DNA from 3 places in the Caballeronia sp. LP006 genome. Region 1 is predicted to be linked to each of the others. Evidence: predicted binding sites of a transcription regulator. Region 1 holds the regulator's gene; each other region holds the start of a gene.
What was found. Region 1 encodes HrcA, which represses chaperone genes, less so after heat shock. Its sites were predicted from a motif close to TTAGCACTCNNNNNNNNNGAGTGCTAA; they were not measured.
Positions count from the first base shown of each region.

Region 2: a site for HrcA is predicted at 1,780-1,806, ahead of P9250_RS29490 (co-chaperone GroES). Genes of this name have one in related genera too.
Region 3: a site for HrcA is predicted at 2,939-2,965, ahead of rpoH (RNA polymerase sigma factor RpoH). Genes of this name have one in related genera too.

Region 1 covers NZ_JARTVW010000005.1:852,975-858,176, forward strand. Annotated here, with positions in the region: gene P9250_RS20700 (NAD kinase) at 1-797, opposite strand, end outside; gene hrcA (heat-inducible transcriptional repressor HrcA) at 987-2,003, shown strand; gene hemH (ferrochelatase) at 2,132-3,199, shown strand; gene P9250_RS20715 (RNA-binding S4 domain-containing protein) at 3,214-3,621, shown strand; gene grpE (nucleotide exchange factor GrpE) at 4,197-4,787, shown strand; gene P9250_RS20725 (thioredoxin family protein) at 4,805-5,202, shown strand, end outside.
Region 2 covers NZ_JARTVW010000005.1:2,771,102-2,776,303, reverse strand. Annotated here, with positions in the region: gene P9250_RS29500 (DUF2242 domain-containing protein) at 282-1,013, opposite strand; gene P9250_RS29495 (DUF4148 domain-containing protein) at 1,198-1,515, opposite strand; gene P9250_RS29490 (co-chaperone GroES) at 1,885-2,175, shown strand; gene groL (chaperonin GroEL) at 2,269-3,909, shown strand; gene P9250_RS29480 (hypothetical protein) at 4,028-4,411, opposite strand; gene P9250_RS29475 (DUF72 domain-containing protein) at 4,485-5,202, opposite strand, start outside.
Region 3 covers NZ_JARTVW010000005.1:683,610-688,811, forward strand. Annotated here, with positions in the region: gene nagE (N-acetylglucosamine-specific PTS transporter subunit IIBC) at 1-1,463, shown strand, start outside; gene rpoH (RNA polymerase sigma factor RpoH) at 1,940-2,875, opposite strand; gene P9250_RS19950 (acyloxyacyl hydrolase) at 3,230-3,796, shown strand; gene P9250_RS19955 (nuclear transport factor 2 family protein) at 3,842-4,225, shown strand; gene leuA (2-isopropylmalate synthase) at 4,249-5,202, opposite strand, start outside.

The sequences.
Region 1 (5,202 bases):
GTGTGCCGTGAGCGCCGCACTTCGATGGCGTCGTTCAGCTCGACGGCCGTGAACGACTGCATGTCGAAGTTCACGTTGACATCGCGCCCGCCGATGAACTGAATGGTCACCTTGGAGTCGTCGGGCAGCACGATCGGACGGTTCGAGAGCGAATGCGGCGCAATCGGCACGAGCACGAAGCCCTGCAACTGCGGATGAAGAATCGGCCCCGCCGACGAAAGCGCGTAGGCGGTCGAGCCAGTGGGCGTCGCGACGATCAGACCATCCGAGCGCTGGTTGTACATGAAGTGGCCATCCACCGACACGCGCAGTTCCGCCATGCCTGAAAAGCCGCTGCGATTGACCACGACATCGTTGAAGGCGAGCGCGTGATAGATGGGCTTGTCGTTGCGCACGATACGCGCTTCGAGCAGGCTGCGTTCCTCGCGCTCGAACTGTCCGGCGAGCATCTGCGGCACGATCTCGCGCATCTCGGTGAGCGGGATGTCCGTGATGAAGCCGAGCCGCCCGTGATTCACGCCGATGAGCGGCGTCTTGTACGGCGCAAGTTGGCGGCCCACGCCGAGCATGGTGCCGTCGCCGCCCAGCACGACCGCCACGTCCGCGCGCGCGCCGATTTCGGCGACCGAGAGCGCCGGGTAATCGGTCACGCCGACATCCTTCGCGGTGCCGGCCTCGAACACGACCTCGAAACCCTGCTTCGAGATCAGCTCCGCGAGCAGGCGCAGCGGCGTCTCGATGCCGGGCGTATTGGTGCGCCCGATGAGCGCGACAGTCTTGAATTGGCCAATTTCCATGCCGGCATTACACCATAGGTGGAAGGCGAAAAGAACCGTGCGCGAAGGGCGGCTGCGACGCCAGCCGATCACGCCGGGGCGCGCCCGTTGTTTATCGCTAGAATGGAGCGGACATTGAATCGCTCGACAAGCGATTCATCGCGGCGGGTACGTTCGCCGCGCCACGACACGTTAGGCTAAAATTTCCCCATGCTAGACCCACGTGCACAAACCCTCCTCAAAACGCTGATCGAGCGCTACATCGCCGAAGGTCAGCCGGTCGGTTCGCGCACGTTATCACGGCATTCCGGCCTGGAGCTGAGTCCCGCGACCATTCGCAACGTGATGTCGGACCTGGAAGACCTCGGTCTCGTCGTCAGCCCGCACACGTCGGCGGGACGCATTCCCACGCCGCGCGGCTATCGGCTCTTCGTCGACACCATGCTCACCGTGGAAGCGCCGCAAGACGAAGCCATGACCACCGCCGTGAAGACGCGCCTGCAAGGCGAGGAGCCGCAGAAGATCGTCGCGGCGGCGGCGAGCGTGCTGTCGAGTCTCTCGTCGTTCGCTGGCGTGATCCTCACGCCGCGCCGCAGTCACATGTTCAAGCAGATCGAATTCATGCGGCTGTCGGACAAGCGCATTCTGCTTATCATCGTGACGCCCGAAGGCGACGTGCAGAACCGCATGATGGCGACGCAGCGCGACTATTCGCCGTCGCAGCTCACGGAAGCCTCCAACTACATCAACGCGCATTTCGCGGGCCTGTCCTTCGACGAAGTGCGTCTGCGGCTGCGTCAGGAAATCGACGAATTGCGCGGCGACATGACCGCGCTCATGCAGGCGGCCGTGGTCGCGAGCACCGCCGAAACCGATCCGGGCGAGACCGTGCTGATTTCCGGCGAGCGCAACCTGCTCGAAGTGGCGGACCTTTCGTCCGACATGGCGCGGCTGCGCAAGCTGTTCGATTTGTTCGACCAAAAGACGAGCCTCCTGCAATTGCTGGATGTTTCGAGTCACGCGCAGGGCGTGCAGATTTTTATCGGCGGGGAATCTAATCTGGTGCCGATCGAGGAAATGAGCGTCGTGACCGCGCCGTATGAAGTCAACGGCAAGATCGTCGGCACGCTCGGCGTGATCGGACCCACGCGCATGGCCTACAACCGCGTGATTCCCATCGTCGATATCACCGCACGCTTGTTGTCCATGTCGCTCAGTTCTCAATAGCTTTTCCTTCAGCCCATCATGCCGGCCCGCGCGCCGCGCCGCCACTAGGCCGTTCGGCCAATGATGCGGCGTGAAACGCGCCGCTATAATGGGTTTCACCTTTCGACCACTTCCGGCCGCCTTGCCCTATGCGTTTCGATCTCGAGTTGCCTTCGCAGCCTAGCGCTTCGCATCGTGTCGCGGTGCTGCTGATCAATCTCGGCACGCCGGACGCGCCCACGCCGCGTGCCGTGCGCAAGTATCTGGCGCAGTTCCTCTCCGATCCGCGCGTGGTCGAGATTCCCTCCTTGCTCTGGCAGATCATTCTGCGGTTGATCATCTTGCCGTTTCGCGGGCGCGCGTCGGCAAAGAAATATGCGCAGGTCTGGATGGCGGAAGGCTCGCCCTTGCGTGTCTATACGGAGAAGCAGGTCGAGGGCTTGCGGCGCCTCTTTGCGGCAAACGACTATCACGTGCTCGTCGACTACGCGATGCGCTACGGCACGCCGGGCATCGGCGTCATGCTCAATCAGCTCAAGCTCGAAGGCGCCGAGCGCATTCTCCTGGTGCCGATGTATCCGCAGTACTCGTCTTCGACCACCGCGACCGCTTTCGACGACGCCTTTACCGCGCTCAAGCGCGTGCGCAATCAGCCCGAGATTCGCACCATTCGTCATTACGCGGATCATCCGGCGTATATCTCCGCGCTTGCAGAGCAGGTGCGCGATTACTGGCGTCATCACGGCGTGCCGGATTTTGCCGCCGGCGACAAGCTCGTGCTGAGTTTTCACGGCGTCCCCAAGCGAACCATGGATCTCGGCGATCCGTATCACGACCAGTGCCAATTGACGGGCTCGCTGCTCGCCTCCGCGTTGGGGCTCACGCCGGTGGAATGCCGCGTCACGTTCCAGTCGCGCTTCGGCCGCGCGGAATGGCTGCAGCCATACACCGCGCCGACGCTCGCGGAGCTCGGCGCGGCGGGTGTTGCGCGCGTGGACGTTTTTTGTCCCGGCTTCACGGCGGATTGTCTTGAGACGATCGAGGAAATCGGCATCGAGGTGCGCGACGAATTTCTGCACGCAGGCGGCAAGCAGTTTCACCGCATTCCTTGCCTGAATGCATCGCCGGCGTGGATCAAGGCGCTGGGAGAAATCGCGGCGCAGAATCTGCAAGGCTGGCCGGTGCAGGCCGTGCAGCCATTGACGGTTGCCGCCTGAACGAACGGTTATTCATGAATTACACGATTTCGACGGAACCAGGCGCGCGTCTGCGCATCGACAAATGGCTTTGGGCGGCGCGCTTCTTCAAGACGCGTTCGCTCGCGAGCGACGCGGTGGAAAAAGGCCGCGTGAAGATCGGCGGGGCGAACGTGAAGCCGTCGAAGGACGTGCGCGTCGGCGATCTCGTCGAGATCGATATCGAGCGGATCGTCTGGCAAGTGGAAGTAAAGGGCGTGTGCGACGTGCGCGGACCGGCTAGCGTGGCCGAGACGCTTTACGCGGAAACGGAAGAGGGCCGAGTGAAGCGGTTAGCCGAAGCCGAGCGGCGCAAGACGTTTCGCGAGCCGGCTCTCGGAATTCAGGGCAGGCCGACGAAGCGCGACCGGCGCATTATCGACAAACTGGCAGGTTCGGATTGAAGTAATTTTCGATGGTCGCATGAACGCCGCCGTACTCGGTGTTACGGGCGGTGACAGCGCCGGACATACATATGGTGGTCGTTCCCGCAACCAGTACCAGAGCGACCACCGCGATAGCAAAGGTCAGTTTCATGGTACCCCCGGTGAGCGGGATAACCGGTCGTGAAAACCGGAAGGAAACGGGCAAGGGCTGAGCGGTTACTGCATTCGTAGGATTAGGGTTAACGTGTTCCTGCGACGCATGTTCGAAGTGTAGGCGAACAACGCAATCGCCTCAATCTGATTTTGGCTTACTGCGACGAAACGCCCATTACGAAGTGTTTCTCGCAGTCAAATGTGGCGAATTTTGCACTTAACGCGTCACGCAGCCGACAAGCGTGGCCCGCCGTTGTCCGATGTTTGAAGCGCACGCGAAAAAGCTAAGTTTCGTCCGAAAAACCGCTTCTGGAGCCTTGAAAATCCCTCGGATGCCCCAAATTCCGCCGCTAGTGCGAAAAAGCCTGGCCTGGTTCTCGGCGGTAAGAGGACTCCCGGCCGATCGCATCCATTTCACTCACAGCAATACATTCAGCGACATGGAAAACACGCAAGAGAATCCAGCGAGCCAGAACCCCACGCCCGCAGACGAAACCGCGCGCCAGGCCGCCGACCCGACCCAAGCCGGCGCAACCGGAGCGCCGACGGGCGCCGATGCGCCGCGAGTCGCGCCGGACGCGAACGAAGCCGCGCTGGCCGAAGCGCAGGCGAAGATCGCCGCGCTCCAGGAAGAGTTCCTGCGCGCCAAGGCGGAAACGGAAAACGTGCGTCGCCGCGGTCAGGACGATGTGCAGAAGGCGCACAAGTTCGCCATCGAAAGCTTTGCCGAACATCTGCTGCCGGTACTCGACAGCCTTGAAGCCGCGCTTGCCGATCAATCGTCCGATCTCGTCAAGGTGCGGGAGGGCGTCGAACTCACGCTGCGTCAACTGACCGCCGCGCTGGAAAAGGGGCGCGTCACCGCGCTGAATCCGGTGGGCGAGAAGTTCGACCCGCATCGTCACCAGGCTATTTCCATGGTGCCGGCCGAGCAGGAAGCGAATACCGTCGTGTCCGTGCTGCAAAAAGGCTACGTGATTTCGGATCGCGTGCTGCGTCCGGCTCTCGTCACCGTCGCCGCACCGAAGTAACGCGCCGCGAGAACGCCATGGCCACCTCGGAGAATCGCGTTCCCGTCGATGCCACCGCGTTTTCGGTCTTCGCCATGCAGGAGCTCGACGCGCCCGGTTTCGACGCCGGGCTGGCTTCGGCGGGCGATGATCTGGCCGTCGTGTTCTTCTGGGGCGTCGACTGCTTCAACTGCGAAATCGCCAAAAAAGCGATGCTCGCGAAGCCCGATGAAATCCGCGCGCTCGGACTGAAGTGGTTTCACAGCAATGTCTACGAGCATCGGGAACTGGGACGGCGCTTTTTGCTGCATGGCGTGCCGACGTGGTTTTTCTTTCATCGCGGCAAGCGTCTCGGGCGCGCCACCGGCTGGCATGGTCTCGCGCAATTCGAAGCGGCGGTCGTGGCGGCGCGGGAAAAGATCCGCGGCAAGGCTTC
Region 2 (5,202 bases), 1.9 Mb from region 1:
GGTGATGGGAGTGGCGTGCGGATTGGCGTCGCCGTCGGCGGCAGGCGGAGCTTCAGCTTTAGGCGGCGCGTGATGAGCGCGCCGCCTCGATGCGTCCGGGGGGGGGGGGCTAGCTGCGCGATGAGCGAGGCGTCACAGGCCACGCGGGTACATTTTGCGAACGGCGACGGGTGCTGAATGAGGTTTGCGGTGAGCTGATCACGCAACTGCAGCCGCCGTTGCCCGCGTGCTTGATGCTTGCATCGACGAAGCGTTTCCCGGAACGACGCGTGCGCTCGATCTCACTGAACCGGCGCCGATGCCGCGACGCCCTCGGACGCGGCGTGTTTCGCGTCGGATGACTGGATGGCCGTCGCCGCCGCGGCGGGCGCCTGTACGACGATAGGCGTTGGCGTGAGATCCGGTGAACTCACGATCAGCGACGGTGCGAGCGGCTTGCTCTTGACCTCATCCGATGCGATGGGCGAACTGCGCGGCACCGTGCTCAGATAGTGCCCCATCAGCCCGAAGAATCGGTCATAGAACTTGCCGGCGGGCACGGTTTCGCTGGAAATCTTGACCATTGCATCGCTGTTCGAACGGATCGGCAGCGAAAGCGAGCCCAAGACGCTCAAGCCCACGCTTGCGGAGGTATCGCTCTTCTTGAGTGCATAGCCGTCCTGCACCGCGTTCACATAAGCGATGCTCGTATTGGTCGTGTTTTCGCCGGGCGTGCAGACCACATGGAATGAGACGACCACGTGCGTTTCGGTGGACGGCTGGAAGTTCTTGGTGGCGTCGACGGTATCGGCTTGCGCCATCGTCGTGAGAAAGCCTTGCGAAAGCAGCGCGCGGCGGGCCGCCTCGCAGGTTTCGTTCACGGTGGCGTCGAAGTTGCGCGCGAACGGGCTTGCACCGGAGTCAAAGAGTTCTTGCTGATAGCTCGGCGTGGTCGCCGCGCGTCCGCCACAGGCGGCAAGGGCGAGAATTCCGAGGGAGAGAAAGGCAACGCGCAGCGACGACGACATAGGCATGAGAGGCAACGAAGACGAAATTTGTGATGCAACAAACACAAATTGTAGTGCCCTCCGACTGCGCGAGAAAAAAACGTAGTCCAAAAACATCGTCGAATCCATGGATTACAGAAACTTTTCCTTCGGGATGCGCAAAAATCAAAAGCCCGGCGTGCGTGCCGGGCTTCGTTACGCGAATTGACGATTACGGGCGATTGAAGTCGACCGGATTCGGGTCGATAGCCGCGCGGCGGGCAGCACCCGAAGCGGCAGCGCCTTCGCCGACACCGCCAAACGACGATGCAGCCGTGCCTTGTTGCGCGTTCAGGCGTGCTTGCGCGGCCTGACTGTTGGCGGGGTATTGGGTTTGATCGCTGGCCGGGTTGTAGCCTGCGCGTTCCAGTTGAACCAGTTGAGCCTTCACTTCAGCCCGCGTCACCGGCGCGTTTTCTTGCGCCTGGGCGAAAGTGGGGACTGCAAGGACGGCAGCAACGGCGATTGCGGGGATGATCGACTTGAACATGATGAACCTCCTAGGTACTGATCTCGGGAACGTTGCGGGTGGAGAGTTTGTCTCTTCACTGCTTCGTCGTTGAAATGCAGTCTAGGCCTCGCCGACCCTAGTAGAAACCCTAATTAAGCAAAATCAGAATTGACGGATTGACATTAATCTAGCCAATCGACCTTACGAAATCCATAAATTTCCCCGTGTTTAGACAAAAGTACGCGAAATAGGGAATGCCCGTCTGTCCCCGTCCTTTGAAATTGTCAAACTCGGTCCATATAATTAGCACTCACTGCACGAGAGTGCTAACAAATTGCCGCTCGGGCAGCTTCGCTTACCGGGCGGGTTTCCCCCGCGTTTTCAGTCTCAATCAAGAGAGGAGTGTGTATGAATCTTCGTCCTTTGCACGATCGCGTCATCGTTAAACGTCTGGATCAGGAAACCAAGACTGCCTCGGGCCTCATCATCCCCGAAGCTGCAGCCGAAAAGCCGGATCAAGGCGAAATCCTGGCCGTCGGCCCGGGTAAGCGCGATGACAAGGGTGTGCAGAACGCCCTCGACGTGAAGGTGGGCGACCGCGTGTTGTTCGGCAAGTACGCCGGCCAGACCGTCAAGGTCGACGGGCAAGAACTGCTCGTGATGCGCGAAGAAGACATCATGGCCGTTCTGGTCAAGTAAGCACCTTCCTGCACTTCGGCTTCGCCGCAGAGCCGCTCCATTGGAGCCTGCCGCCCGAAGCCTCCAAACTGAATCGACTCAAGGAGTTTGAATATGGCAGCTAAAGAAGTCACTTTTGGCGATACCGCACGCGCCAAGATGGTCGAAGGCGTGAACATTCTGGCCAACGCGGTCAAGGTCACGCTGGGTCCGAAGGGCCGCAATGTCGTGCTCGAGCGCAGCTTCGGCGGCCCGACGGTCACCAAGGACGGTGTCTCGGTCGCGAAGGAAATCGAACTGAAGGACAAGCTCCAGAACATGGGCGCGCAAATGGTCAAGGAAGTGGCTTCCCGGACCAGCGACAACGCCGGTGACGGCACCACGACCGCTACGGTTCTGGCGCAATCCATCGTTCGCGAAGGCATGAAGTACGTTGCATCGGGCATGAACCCGATGGACCTGAAGCGCGGTATCGACAAGGCAGTGGCTGCAGCTATCGAAGAACTGCGCAAGATCAGCAAGCCCTGCACGACGAACAAGGAAATCGCTCAAGTCGGCGCGATTTCGGCGAACAGCGACACGTCCATCGGCGACCGTATCGCTGAAGCAATGGACAAGGTCGGTAAGGAAGGCGTGATCACGGTTGAAGACGGCAAGTCGCTGGAAGACGAGCTGGACGTCGTGGAAGGCATGCAGTTCGACCGCGGCTACCTGTCGCCGTACTTCATCAACAACCCGGACAAGCAAGTCGCCCTGCTCGAAAACCCGTTCGTGCTGCTGCACGACAAGAAGGTTTCGAACATCCGCGATCTGCTGCCCGTACTGGAACAAGTCGCGAAGGCTGGCCGTCCGCTGCTGATCATCGCTGAAGACGTCGAAGGCGAAGCGCTGGCTACGCTGGTCGTGAACAACATCCGCGGCATTCTGAAGACCGTTGCCGTCAAGGCTCCGGGCTTTGGCGACCGTCGCAAGGCCATGCTGGAAGACATCGCTATCCTGACCGGTGGTCAAGTGATCGCGGAAGAAACCGGCCTGACGCTCGAAAAGGCTACGCTGGCTGAACTGGGTCAAGCAAAGCGCATCGAAGTGGGCAAGGAAAACACGACGATCATCGACGGCGCTGGCGAGGCAGCAAGCATCGAAGCGCGCGTGAAGCAAGTGCGCACGCAGATCGAGGAAGCAACGTCGGACTACGACCGTGAAAAGCTGCAAGAGCGCGTGGCCAAGCTGGCTGGCGGCGTGGCAGTGATCAAGGTCGGCGCTGCGACCGAAGTCGAAATGAAGGAAAAGAAGGCACGTGTCGAAGACGCACTGCACGCAACTCGTGCGGCTGTGGAAGAAGGCATCGTGGCTGGCGGTGGCGTCGCGCTGATCCGCGCTCGCAAGGCTGTCGAAGGCGTGAAGGGCCTGAACTCGGACCAGGACGCGGGCATCCGCATCGTTCTGCGTGCGATGGAAGAGCCGCTGCGCCAGATCGTCACGAACGGCGGCGAAGAAGCTTCCGTCGTGGTGGCGGCTGTTGCTGCGGGCACGGGCAACTACGGCTACAACGCGGCAACGGGCGAGTACGGTGACCTGGTGGAAGCCGGTGTCGTCGACCCGACCAAGGTGACGCGCACGGCATTGCAAAACGCGGCATCGGTGGCAGGCCTGCTGCTGACGACCGACGCAGCCGTCGCGGAACTGCCGAAGGAAGACTCGGCCATGCCTGGTGGCATGCCCGGCGGCATGGGCGGCATGGGCATGGACATGTAATTCGGCTTCGACCGGTTACTTGCTTCATCCTCGGGGCGTGGGTTTCGAAAGAAGCTCACGCCGCAAAGAAAAACCCGCAGCAATGCGGGTTTTTTTCGTCCGTGGCAAACGCGGACCGTTACTTGTTCATCTGATCGCGCAAGTTCTGCGCGGCGGCCTTGTAGTCGTAGGTCGGATAAAACTCCGTCGTATAGCCGCCCCACGCGGTGGTTTCGATCGCGCGATTCACTTCGCGCAGGCGATCGGCCGGCACGCGTAGCGTCACGACCTGACCGACGCCCATCATCACGTACCACGACACCACTTCGATTCCCGGCGGCGGAAACGTCTTGAAGAAGCCTTGCTCCTTCAACTGCTCGTTGATCTTCGGAAGCGGTTTGCTTTGATCGTGCTTGAGGAAGATGGTCAGCAGGAAGGTGCCGTCGCCAGCCGGTGTGGCGGGCGGCGCCGTGCTTTGCTGCGCGTTTGCGGGCAGGGCGATGTGAATCAGCGAGGCGAACATCGTGGCTTGAAAAAGGCGTGCAATTCGTCTTGCTGATCGATGCATCGGGAATGCTCCTCGTGAACGAATCGGTTTAACGATGGTGGGTGCGCAGACGCTCGATCATATGCAGTGCGTTGGGTTGCGCATTGCCTTCGGCGGTGTTGTCGAAGATGCACCAGACCTCGGGCGTTTTCTTCGCGCGCGTGTGCAGCGTGCGCGCGAGGTCGTCGAGATAGGTGTAGTTGTAGGAAGACTTGTAGAGCTCGGGCGAGCCATGCAGCCGCACATACACGAGCGAAGTGTCCGCGCGATGCTTGATCTCGCACTCGTCGGGGATCGGGTCCGCATCGACATAAGCCATGTGATGCGCCTTCAGGAGCGCGGCCGTGTAGGTGGTGAACCAGGACGGATGCCGCGCCTCGATTGCAATCGGCAACTTAGTGCGCTCACGCAACGCCTTGATGAAGGCTTCGGCCGTGGCCTGATCGAAGGGCAGACTGGGCGGCAGTTGCACGAGCCAGCAACCGAGCTTGTCGCCGAGTTGCCCCGCGCTTTGCAAGAATTCGTCAAGGAGCGCCTCGGTGCCGACGAGCCGCGCGTCGTGCGTAATGGACTTGGGCAATTTCACCGAGAAGCGAAACGACTCGGGCACGCTCTGCGCCCAGTTCACGTAAGTCGATTCGCGATGCGGTTTGTAGAAGCTCGAATTGATTTCGACGCAAGTCAGCACGTGTGCGTAGCGTTCGAGATGCGTGCCTTCATGCGGAAAGCTCGACGACACGGCGCTCGACAAACCCCAACCCGCGCAG
Region 3 (5,202 bases), 170 kb from region 1:
TGGTCGCGGGCTATCTGTATAACCGCTACAAGGACATCAAGCTGCCGGAATATCTGGCGTTCTTCGGCGGCAAGCGTTTCGTGCCCATCGTCACGGGGGTCGCGTGTCTCGCGCTCGGCATCATATTCGGCTACATCTGGCAGCCGGTGCAGGCGGCTATCGACCTGGCCGGAACGTGGCTCACGACGGCGGGCGCGCTCGGCACTTTCGTCTTCGGCGTGCTGAACCGCATTCTGCTGGTGACGGGTCTGCATCACATCATCAACTCGCTCGCGTGGTTCGTGTTCGGCTCGTTTACGCCGCCGGATGGTGGCGCGGTCGTTCATGGCGATCTGCACCGCTTCTTTGCCGGCGATAAAACCGCGGGCGGCTTCATGACGGGCTTCTTCCCGATCATGATGTTCGGCCTTCCGGCCGCGTGTCTGGCGATGTTCCACGAAGCGCCGAAAGAGCGCCGCGCGGTCGTCGGCGGCCTGCTGTTTTCGATGGCGCTCACCGCGTTCCTGACGGGCGTGACCGAGCCGATCGAATACAGCTTCATGTTCCTGGCTCCGGTGCTTTACGCGATCCATGCGGTACTTACCGGCGTGTCGCTCGCGATCTGCTCGGCGCTCGGCATTCATCTGGGCTTCACGTTTTCGGCGGGTGCGATCGACTACGTGCTGAACTACGGTCTGTCGCAACGCGGCTGGATGGCGATTCCGCTCGGGCTCGTCTACGGCGTGATCTATTACGGCCTGTTCCGCTTCTTCATCCGCAAGTTCAACATGGCGACGCCGGGCCGCGAGCCGGCCACGACCGATGCCGAAACGTCCGCCACGCCGGTTGCAGGCGGCTACGGCACGCCGCTGCCGGGTGCAGCGAACACGCGCGCCGCGAAGTACATTGCGGCGCTGGGCGGCGCGTCGAACCTGACGCTCGTCGATGCCTGCACGACGCGTCTGCGTTTGTCGGTGGCGGATACGGAGAAGGTGTCGGAAGCGCAGTTGAAGAGCATCGGCGCGCGTGGCGTGCTCAAGCGGGGCGCGACGAACGTGCAGGTGATCATCGGACCGGAAGCGGACATCATCGCCGATGAAATTCGCGGTGAACTCGAACATTCGTCGACGCGCGGAGCGACGCCGGCTTCGTCCGCTCCGGCGGCTGCTTCGGTGGCTTCTGCGAACGTTGGCGCCTTCGATCAGACTGCCGGCCCGCTCGATCCCGATCCGCTGCGCTGGCTGGCGGTGTTCGGCGGCGCGACCAATGTCGTCACGCTCGATGCCGTCGCGCAAACGCGACTGCGCGTGGTCGTGCGCGATCCTTCGGCGGTGGATCGTCAGCGCCTGTCGACGCTGGATGTCGCGTGGGTGTCGGCGGATACGTTCCACATTGTCGTGGGCGCGGCCGCGCAGCGTTACGCGGCACAACTCGCGACGCGCGTGCCGGGAAGTGGCGGCGGGGCATCGCCGTTGCCGGCTTGATGCGAGATTCGGTCTGGTTTGATGAACGGCGCTTTCGGGCGCCGTTTTTTTATGCCTGGCAAGTTTTGCGTGACAGGCGGAGTTCTTTGTTCGGGAGATTGAGCGGCTGAGTCACCGAGAGCCAAGAACCACGAAGCACGAAGCACGAAGCACGAAGCACGAAGCACGAAGCACGAAGCACGAAGCACGAAGCACGAAGCACGAAGCCAAGAAGCCAAGAAGCCAAGAGGCCAAGAGGCCAAGAGGCCAAGAGGCCAAGAAGCCAACGCCCAAGCCGATTCACTTGTACTTCAAGTCCTGCCGCACAGCCCTTTGCGCCGATGCCAACAAGCGTCATGGACAGAAAAAAACGCCAAGCACTACATTGCTCCGCGCGCCGCCATCGATAGACGAAAACAAAAACCCGCTGTCCTTTCGGAACAGCGGGCTTCGAACTTACTTCAGCACCGAACTACGGTCATCGAGCTACCGCGATATCACGCGTACTCGGCCAGCGCGGAACGCATCTTCTTCATCGCGCTCGCTTCGATCTGACGGATACGCTCAGCCGATACGCCGAATTCGTCCGCCAATTCGTGAAGCGTCATCCCGCCCGAGCCGTCGTCCTGCACTTCGAGCCAGCGCGCTTCGACGATACGGCGGCTACGCGCATCCAGCGATTCCAGCGCGGAAGCCAGACCGTCGCTTTGCAACTTGTCGAACTGACGCGCGGCGATGACATTCGTCGGCTCGCTATGCGAGTCAGCCAGATAGGCGATCGGCGCATAGGCTTCCTCGCCATCTTCGATCTGGCCTTCGAGCGCGATATCTCCGCCCGACAGACGCGTTTCCATCTCGGCGACTTCCTCGCGCTTCACGTTCAACTGGCTTGCCAGACCTTCGATTTCCTCCGGTGTGAACGCCGAAGTGCCGGTCTTGTGGCTGCGCAGGTTGAAGAACAGCTTGCGTTGCGCCTTGGTCGTCGCGACCTTCACCATGCGCCAGTTGCGCAGGATGTACTCGTGAATCTCCGCCTTGATCCAGTGCATGGCGTACGACACGAGGCGTACGTTTTGTTCCGGATCGAAGCGCTTGACGGCCTTCATCAGACCGATATTGCCTTCTTGGATCAGGTCCGCGTGCGGCAGACCATAACCCAGGTAATTCCGGGCGATGGACACGACAAGGCGCAGGTGCGAAAGCACCAGTTGCCGCGCCGCATTCAGGTTGCCCTGTTCGCGAAACTCGGTGGCGTACTGACGCTCCTCTGCTTGCGAAAGCATTGGAATGCGGTTCACCGCTTGTATGTATGAATCGATGTTGCCGATCTGGCCGGTCAACATGGACGATTGTGCGTACGTCAGCGCGCCTGCCGAAGTTGCCTTGGCAGGTGCCGAGCTAAGAACATTCGGAAGGGTCATCGCATTGGACACGCTCATAAGCTCCTTATCAACAAATGCCTGTTGCCGCAAAGGCGCGGCAAGTCAGACATGATATTAGCACTCCGCTTCAACGAGTGCTAAGTGTTAGAGGGGAAACGAATGTGAGAGTTCCCACAAAGCCTATCAACTTTGTGGATTCATAGCCGAGCACTGTATCCGAATCGTACCATTGTTACCGATTCGTCGCGTGCGATAGAATTAGTTACCTTACTTTGACGTAAGGAAGACAGGATATTCAAGCAAATAGGCTAATGGCAATCATTCGTGCAATTATGAGACGATGAATCTACAATGCGCGAAGCCCGCTTGGCGGCTCGACTCGTCAAACCCACAGATGGGGTGTCCATGCAGAAAAATAAAGGCCCTTGGCGTCATCTGTTGTCCCACGGCGCAATTGCCCTGTTGCTAGGAGTCACGTCGGCGGCAGCGCATGCCGACCGCTTTGGTTTGCAAATCGCGGGCGGCGTGGCCGATCGCGACATCAAAAAGGCGGATCTCGGCTTCGTATGGGACCCGAATCTGACCTGGTGGGAAATCGGCGGCTTCCACTTCACCTTGCTCGGCGAAGGTCACGTTGCCTACTGGCACTCGCAGGAAAGCAACGCCGTGCACCCGAACATCTGGGAATTCGGTGTGACGCCGGTTCTGCGCTTCGTGAAGAGTTCGGGATATATCCGGCCGTTCATTGAAGCGGGCGTCGGCGTGCGGCTTCTGTCGCATACGCGAATCACGACGGATTTCACGGTGTCGTCCGCGTTCCAGTTCGCGGATATGGTCGGCGTCGGTGCGATCTTCGGCGAGAAGCAGAACTATCAGGCGGGCTTCCGGTTTCAGCATCTGTCGAACGCCAGTATCAAAGAGCCGAATCCTGGTATAAATTTCAGCCAGCTATATCTGCAATACAACTTCTGACGGGGCGCCGGCGCATCGGTTTCTCGACACAAGGGGAACCGACAGATGCCGGCAAAATCCATGGAGGCCATTCGAGGCCTCGAGCGCGATCGCTTCCGGGCGATGGTCGACAGCGACGGCCCGGCTCTGGATGCGCTTCTCGCCGAGAACGTCAGCTACGTTCACACGAACGGCAAGCGCGAGACGAAGCGCCAGTTCATCGACGCGATCACCGCTGGTCGACGCCGCTATCGGCAGATCGAGATCCAGTCGCAGGACGTGATCGTCGCCGGCAAGGACACCTGCCTCGTCTCGGGACGGGCGCTGATCGAGATGGAATCGAAGAACGGCGCGCTGCTGTTTCCCATTGCCTATACCGCGGTTCACGTTCAGACCGACGGCCAATGGCTGCTGCTAGCCTTGCAGGCGACGCGCGTGGCGCTGGAGTAGCCGCCGCGCGCGACGTCGAGGCATCAAGCCTCGACCGCTTCGTCTTGCCGCTCTGCCTGACGGCCCAATGGTTTCGACCGATTCACCGCACTGACGACCGCATCCACGACAGCCAACGCCGGATTCGCGTGCACCGCGACGCCGAAGCGCAACGGCTCGTCGCCGACGCGGCAGCCTACGAAGACGGCCGTATCGCCGCTCGCCGTTACCGCCGTTTCGAACCAGCTCACGTTTGCCGATACATCGAAACACGCCGCCACGGCTTGCGCGTAGACATCGCCGCTCGTCGCGCCTGATGCCGGCGGCACCGCGACGTTGCGCCCGAACACGGAGAGCGTCGCCGCATCGACGCGCGCGACCACGCCGCCCGCGTCGAAGTATTCTTGCGTGAAGAGTGTGCAGATTGCGTCACCGGTGACTTCCTCGCCCGACATGTCCGCAAGTCTTTGCACGGCGTGGCTGAACTCGATCTGCACGCGGCGCGGCGGCGTGAAGCCGAGCCCGCGTTCGAGCAGATAAGTCGCGCCACCCTTGCCGGACTGGCTGTTCACGCGGATCACGGCGTCGTAGCTGCGACCGAGATCGGCGGGATCGATCGGCAAATACGGCACTTCCCAGACCGTGCCCGGCTGACGCTGCGCAAAACCCTTGCGGATGGCGTCCTGATGCGAGCCCGAAAACGCCGTAAAAACGAGATCGCCCGCATACGGATGACGCGGATGCACCGGCAACTGATTGCAGCGCTCGACGACGCGACGCACCGAGTCGATATCGGAGAAATCGAGGCCCGGATCGACGCCCTGCGTGTAGAGATTGAGCGCAAGCGTGACGAGGTCGACGTTGCCCGTGCGCTCGCCGTTGCCGAAAAGACAACCTTCGACGCGTTCCGCGCCCGCGAGCACCGCAAGCTCCGCGGCCGCGACCGCCGTCCCGCGATCGTTATGCGGATGCACCGAAAGCACGATGCTGTCGCGATA